3 regions of the Shewanella sp. AC91-MNA-CIBAN-0169 genome follow, and region 1 is predicted to be linked to each of the others. Evidence: predicted binding sites of a transcription regulator. Region 1 holds the regulator's gene; each other region holds the start of a gene.
The links. The regulator ArgR, encoded in region 1, controls arginine synthesis, uptake and breakdown. The targets are predictions, from matches to a motif close to ANTGAATANNTATTCANT.
Positions count from the first base shown of each region.

Region 2: gltB (glutamate synthase large subunit) is a predicted target of ArgR. The motif match lies at 1,137-1,154, and genes of this name have one in related genera.
Region 3: argA (amino-acid N-acetyltransferase) is a predicted target of ArgR. The motif match lies at 764-781, and genes of this name have one in related genera.

Region 1 is NZ_JBEOPM010000011.1:39,215-41,497, reverse strand. Features, by position in the region: gene AAEY98_RS11100 (Dyp-type peroxidase) at 144-1,082, shown strand; gene argR (transcriptional regulator ArgR) at 1,145-1,615, opposite strand; gene AAEY98_RS11090 (META domain-containing protein) at 1,782-2,207, opposite strand.
Region 2 is NZ_JBEOPM010000023.1:43,051-45,333, forward strand. Features, by position in the region: gene gltB (glutamate synthase large subunit) at 1-1,083, opposite strand, end outside; gene mnmL (tRNA modification radical SAM protein MnmL/YtqA) at 1,606-2,283, shown strand, end outside.
Region 3 is NZ_JBEOPM010000004.1:216,764-219,046, forward strand. Features, by position in the region: gene rpmB (50S ribosomal protein L28) at 1-214, shown strand, start outside; gene rpmG (50S ribosomal protein L33) at 221-394, shown strand; gene argA (amino-acid N-acetyltransferase) at 873-2,192, shown strand.

The DNA of each region.
Region 1 (2,283 bases):
CACTTCAAGTAATTTAAATTTGATTAAGTTAATCTAATGATTAGCTTAACTGGTAAGAGATGTTAATCGCCGTCGAATAACATCAAAACGTTAAATTATCACAGTTTAGGCCGACATTTAGTATTAAGATGGATGAAGTTAATATGGGTAACCAAGTTATGCCTCGTGAACAGTTAGGAATTTGCGCAGAAGGGAATTTACACAGTGTGTACTTGATGTTTAATGCCAACGATGGTGTTGAAGATCAGTTACGCCCATCTATTGCTAATGTAGCGCAGTATATTTATGAACTCACGGATCAATATGCCGACAGTGCTTTTAATGGCTTTGTGGGTATTGGGGCTAATTTTTGGGATACCTTTTATCCAGAATCTCGCCCTGCATTATTAAAACCTTTTCCGGCCATGAGTGAAGGTAACCGTGATGCACCTGCAATGGAATATGATCTGTTTATTCATATCCGTTGTGATCGCTATGATATTTTGCATCTTGTCGCCAATGAAATTAACCAAATGTTTGAAGATTTGGTCGAGTTAGTCGATGAGGAACGTGGCTTTCGCTTTATGGACAGTCGTGACTTAACTGGTTTTGTTGATGGTACTGAAAACCCTAAAGGACGCCATCGTCAACAAGTTGCACTTGTCGGTGATGAAGATCAAGAATTTGTCTCTGGTAGTTATGTTCATGTCCAAAAATACATGCATAACTTAAGTAAGTGGCATCGTTTACCGCTTAAAAAACAAGAAGATATTTTTGGTCGTACCAAAGTTGATGATATTGAGTATGAATCAGAAGATAAGCCATTAACCAGCCACACAAAACGAGTTAACTTAAAAGATCCACACGGTAACGCATTAGAAATTTTACGTCAAAGTATGCCATATGGTTCGATTAGACAACAAGGATTGATGTTTATTTCAGTATGTCGTACACCGGATCACTTCGAACAAATGCTCCGCAGTATGGTGCACGGTGATGGTCACGGGAATCATGATCATTTGATGTTGTTTACTAAAGCGCTGACTGGATCGTCTTTCTTTGTGCCATCATTGGATTTTTTAACTCAATTTGATGATGCGTAAACGCCAGTTTTAGGTAATAAAAAAGCAATGCCATGGCATTGCTTTTTTATTGAAATGGTTTTTTATTCACTATAGTTGAATAAAGATCTAACCGTTTCTAATGTCTCATCAATGGTTTTAATACTTGCTGGACAGATGAAAATAGTATCATCACCGGCAATAGTACCTAATATCCCTTCTGGTTTGCCTATTGAATCGAGCAAACGGGCGATTAATTGCGCAGCACCAGGGCTAGTTCTTACCACGATCATGGCTTGGTTATGATCGACATCCAATACCAAATTTTTAACTGGGCTACCAGCAGTAGGTACGCCTAGCTCGGCAGGGAGGCAATACACCATCTCTTGCTTAGCGTTGCGAGTGCGTACAGCACCAAATTTGCTGAGCATACGTGATACTTTAGATTGATTAATATTACCGAATCCTTCGGCTTGAAGCGCATTAACAATCTCGCTTTGGCTTCCAAAACGTTCTTCTTTGAGAATCGCTTTAAAAGTGCGTACGAGCTCATCCTGATTTCTTGTCGCTGGCATAGTGATAATTCATCTTATAGTTGTTATTCAAAAATCTAGCACATTTTGAATAGATTGACTTATTAAGTCAAGAAAGAATCAGATTTATTGAATAAAAATTCATTTTCTAATGGAACTTTAAACTGACACTAATAACTAATCCGGCGACTCATTTAAACCATAGGCTTTAGGATAAGGGTAACGATTGTTTTGTCAGTACCAATAGCGTATCACCATTTATAGACAATAGATTGAGTTTTCCTTTAGAGAAATCAACTTGTTCTACCAATGAAATCGCTTGCATCAGTTCAGCTTCTTGGGTGATTAAACTATCGATACAGGCTTTCATAGTCGAACCTGATGGTGCAAGTTGTAGCAAGTGACCTTGTTGGGCGTAACGACCAAAAAATTGATTACAGCTATTATTACCTGTCAGTTCACCGTTTGGAGCAAAAACTAAATTTGCTGGGCTATTATTAATGGTAGGAGTGTCGAGGACGACTTCTACATGCCAAGTACCAATTAATTGTTCATTTGAGACAATTTGAGTGTGGCTTTGACAAGCACTAAGGCCTAAAAATATAACAGTGGCGCCGAGAATATGCTTTATCATGTTAAGAGATTTCCATATACCAAAAAATTGCCGTTATTCTACTACTTGAGTGTGAATAAGAGCGTAAATAATTGTA
Region 2 (2,283 bases), on a different contig from region 1:
ACGAGAAGGGCGTAGACCGTTACGATCTACCGCACAGGCAGCATGGCGACCATTGGTCATTACAATGCCTGCAGGGCCGTCCCACGGCTCCATGTGCATTGAGTTAAAATCATAAAAGGCTTTTAACTCGTCATCCATTTCAGGATTTGATTGCCATGCAGGTGGAATAAGCAAGCGCATGGCTCGATATAAATCCATCCCTCCAGATAACAACATTTCAAGCATATTGTCTAAAGAAGACGAGTCTGAACCTGTTTCGTTAACAAAAGGGGCGGCTTGTTGTAAATCTGGTAGTAAAGGCGAATTAAACTTATAGGCGCGCGCTCTTGCCCATTGGCGGTTACCGGTAATGGTATTGATTTCGCCGTTATGAGCGAGGTATCGAAACGGTTGAGCTAATGGCCACTTTGGCGATGTGTTAGTTGAAAAGCGCTGGTGGAATAAGCAAATCGCACTTTTCAAACGAATATCTGCTAGGTCGGTATAAAATGATGGCAGATCTGCTGGCATCATTAAGCCTTTATAGACAATGACTTGTCCAGAAAGGCTGGCGACATAAAAGTCTTTGTCATCGGTGATCTGTTGTTCAAGACGGCGACGAGCCATATATAGGCGACGCTCAAGATCTTTTTCCCGCCAGCCTACCGGCGCGTTGATCAATACTTGATAAATTTGTGGCAAGCTTTCCCGGCCAATCTCCCCCAAGACATCCGGATTAATCGGTACTTTACGCCAGCCAGCGACACTGAGTGTTTCTCGTTGTAGTTCTTTTTCTAAGATAAACTTCGCTTCATCAGCGCGTTGCTCATCTTGGCTGAGAAATAGCATACCTACGGCAAACTTTCGGCTTAAATGCCAATCGTTTTCTGCCGCAATAGCTTCAAAAAAATCTGTAGGCATTTGCATTAATAAACCACAGCCATCACCTGTGCGTCCGTCAGCTGCAATACCACCACGATGCTTCATTCGATCGAGACCATGAATCGCGGTACGCACAATGCGGTGACTCGCGTCGCCGTCCATTTGTGCAATCAAACCAAATCCGCAATTGTCACGCTCAAAACTGGGATGATACAAGCTCATACAAAAAACCCCCTAAACCTCTACTTGATACGACTCGGGGTAAATTTGAAGAATATCCATAGATATGCACCCGAACCATTCAAATTAAACTGAGAATGAATAAAGGTCAAACCAAAAAAATGCAACAAACTGAAATATTATTACTAAAAAAACGTTATAAGCCACCAACCTTACGTTAACGTAAACTGTGATATATCACCTATAACGTTCTGAATAAAAAGAATTTTAGAAAATATTCAAACAATTGTTTACCTTTTTGCAACAACAACAGGGAATTATTTTTGAAATAAAAATAGTGAATTTTATTTCAAATACAGTCTTTGGGTAAAAAATTATTCTAAATGACTAAATATTCATTTTAGGTGATGTATAAATTACTTAAATTGTTTTAAACGTTTTTTGAGTTTGTGCACAACTTTAGCGAGCGCTTGAATTGATAGAGCATTTATTGATTTAGCACCAAGACAGATGTTTACCGTCTGACTACACTGGCGAACTTTGGAATGATGATGAGAGTAAGTTGTGGGTTTAGATGATTACGTTAATACGTTTGGGGCACATTGCAAACATTTATATGGCCAAAGAGTAAAAAAATTAACTATTGATGGCCAATTTACCTGTCCCAATCGAGATGGCACGTTAGGGGTAGGCGGTTGTACTTTTTGTAATGTTGTTTCATTTAGTGGCGAACAAGGTAGAGAACAGCCGATTGCGATGCAGTTAACCGAAGGTAAAGTACGCGCCCAATCTGCAAAAAAATGTACTACCTCTGCGGATATTAATTCTATTCCTACCGCTAAATACATCGCTTATTTTCAAGCTTATACCAGTACTTACGACGAGTATAAAGTGCTAAAGCAAAAGTATGATCAAGCACTTGAAGATGCCGATATTGTCGGGCTTCATATAGGTACTCGTCCTGACTGTGTACCCGATGAAGTACTTGATTTACTCGTTGAGTATCAACAAAGAGGTATTGAGGTGTGGTTGGAACTTGGCCTACAAACGGCCAATAATCACACGTTAAAACGGATTAATCGTGGTCACCAATTGTGTGAGTATCGTCAGACAGTTAAAAAGGCTCGCGCTAAAGGCATTAAGGTGTGTACCCATCTAATATTAGGGCTGCCGGGTGAAACATCTGCTGATTATTTTAATAGTTTACAAACCGTATTAGGAATTGGCGTTGACGGACTAAAA
Region 3 (2,283 bases), on a different contig from region 1:
TGGCAAGAAGCCAATGGTTGGTAACAACCGTTCGCACGCAAAAAATTCGACTCGTCGTCGTTTTTTACCTAACCTACAAAACCACCGTTTTTGGTTAGAAGAAGAAAAGCGTTTCGTGCAATTACGTGTATCTACTAAAGGTATCCGTATTATCGACAAGAAAGGTATTGAAGTGATTGTTAAAGAACTTCGTGCCCGTGGCGAGAAGGTATAATAGAAAATGGCTAAATCTAAAGGTAATCGTGAGAAGATCAAATTAGTATCTAGTGCTAAAACTGGTCACTTCTACACTACTGAAAAGAACAAGCGTAACATGCCTGAAAAAATGGAAATCAAGAAATTTGATCCAGTCATTCGTCAGCACGTTATGTACAAAGAAGCTAAAATCAAGTAATTGATTTTTGATTCTTAAAAAAGCCCCTTAATTGGGGCTTTTTTTATGCCTGTTTGAAAATAGTCTATACTGAATCGAACAATAATCAGCTGAGTAAACACCGTTAGTCAGGTTCTGAATTTAGTCTATACAGCAGTTGTTTATGTCACGAGGTGCATGGCTAATGTCATTGGATTTTATTGAGCCATTTCCGCATGGTCATATCGCCATTATGTTGAAATATTGCTATACAGATGTGATGCAAATATCATAATTAAATGCGTAAAGTATTATTAACGGCTAAAACAAGCTAACTTTTTGGCTGTAATGATTTTTTCATAATAAATTGAGACACTGTGTTTTACTTAAAGTGAAATAAAATGCTTTAAAAGTGAATTAAAATGCAATACCATTCTTTTTTGATACAGCAAACCGTCATGTGGCATTTATTGTCATCGTCATTAATGAACATCAAACCTATACCGAGGTGAATTTGCCCGTGAGAACCACTGAATTAGTTGATGGATTTCGTCATTCTGCACCCTATGTTAATGCTCATAGAGGTAAAACTTTTGTCGTTATGTTGGGTGGTGAAGCATTAGCGCACCCACAATTCCGCGGTATTTTAAATGATGTGGCTTTGTTGCATTCACTTGGGATTGAGGTGGTATTAGTTTATGGAGCAAGACCACAGATTGACGCAGGTTTAAAGGCGGCTGGAATTGAGCCGGCATATCACAATGGTATTCGTATTACCGATGATGAAACCCTGAAGATTATCAAGCAGGTTGCTGGGGCGACTCAATTTGATATTACTGCTAGGTTGTCGATGAGCTTGGGCAATACGCCAATGCAAAATGCGCAAATAAACCTTGTGAGTGGTAATTTTGTTATTGCACAACCATTAGGTGTAGATGACGGTGTCGATTTTTGTTTAAGTGGCAAGGTGCGCCGTATTGATGCGCAAGGCTTACGTCGTCAATTAGACAATAACGGTATTGTATTAATGGGGCCAATTGCCGCTTCTGTTACAGGTGAAAGCTTTAACCTGACCGCTGAAGAAGTTGCGACCCAAGTAGCGATTAAGTTAAAGGCCGATAAGATTATTGGTTTTAGTGATACCAACGGCCTTATCGGTAAAAATGGTGAAGTGATTGCCGAGCTGATGCCGGACGATATTGAAGAAATGCTTAAGACGATGGCTGTAGATGACCATACTTCAGTTGGCACCGTTGCATTCTTAAAAGCCAGTATTGAAGCATGCCGCCGAGGTGTACCTCGTTGCCACTTAGTCAGTTATTTAGAAGATGGTGCGTTACTGCAAGAGTTGTTTTCACGCGAAGGGATTGGTACCCAAATTGTTACCCAAAGCGCCGAACGTTTACGTAGAGCGACTATTAGCGACATAGGCGGTATCTTAAACCTTATTCGCCCATTGGAAGAGCAAGGCATTTTGGTGCGTCGCTCACGCGAGCAACTCGAGATGGAAATTGAACAGTTTATGCTGGTTGAGCGCGACAACTTAGTGATTGGTTGTGCAGCTTTGTATCCGTTTGAAGAAGACAATGCGGGTGAGTTTGCGTGTTTAGTGGTTCATCCTGATTATCGCGATGCTGATCGTGGTAGCATTTTGCTTAATAACATTATTGGCCAAGCTCGCGTGCGTGGTTATTCACGTCTATTTGCGTTAACGACCCGTAGTATCCATTGGTTTTTAGAGCATGGCTTTAATATTGTTGATGTTGAAGAACTGCCGAATAAGAAAAAACAGCTGTATAACTATCAGCGTCGTTCAAAAATTCTTGCGTTAGATTTGTAGAAGTAACAAGGCCGTTAACACATAAAAAAGCCGGATGAGTATAAAATCATTCGGCTTTTTTGTGGGTGAAGCATCAGTGCTTTGAGTGACT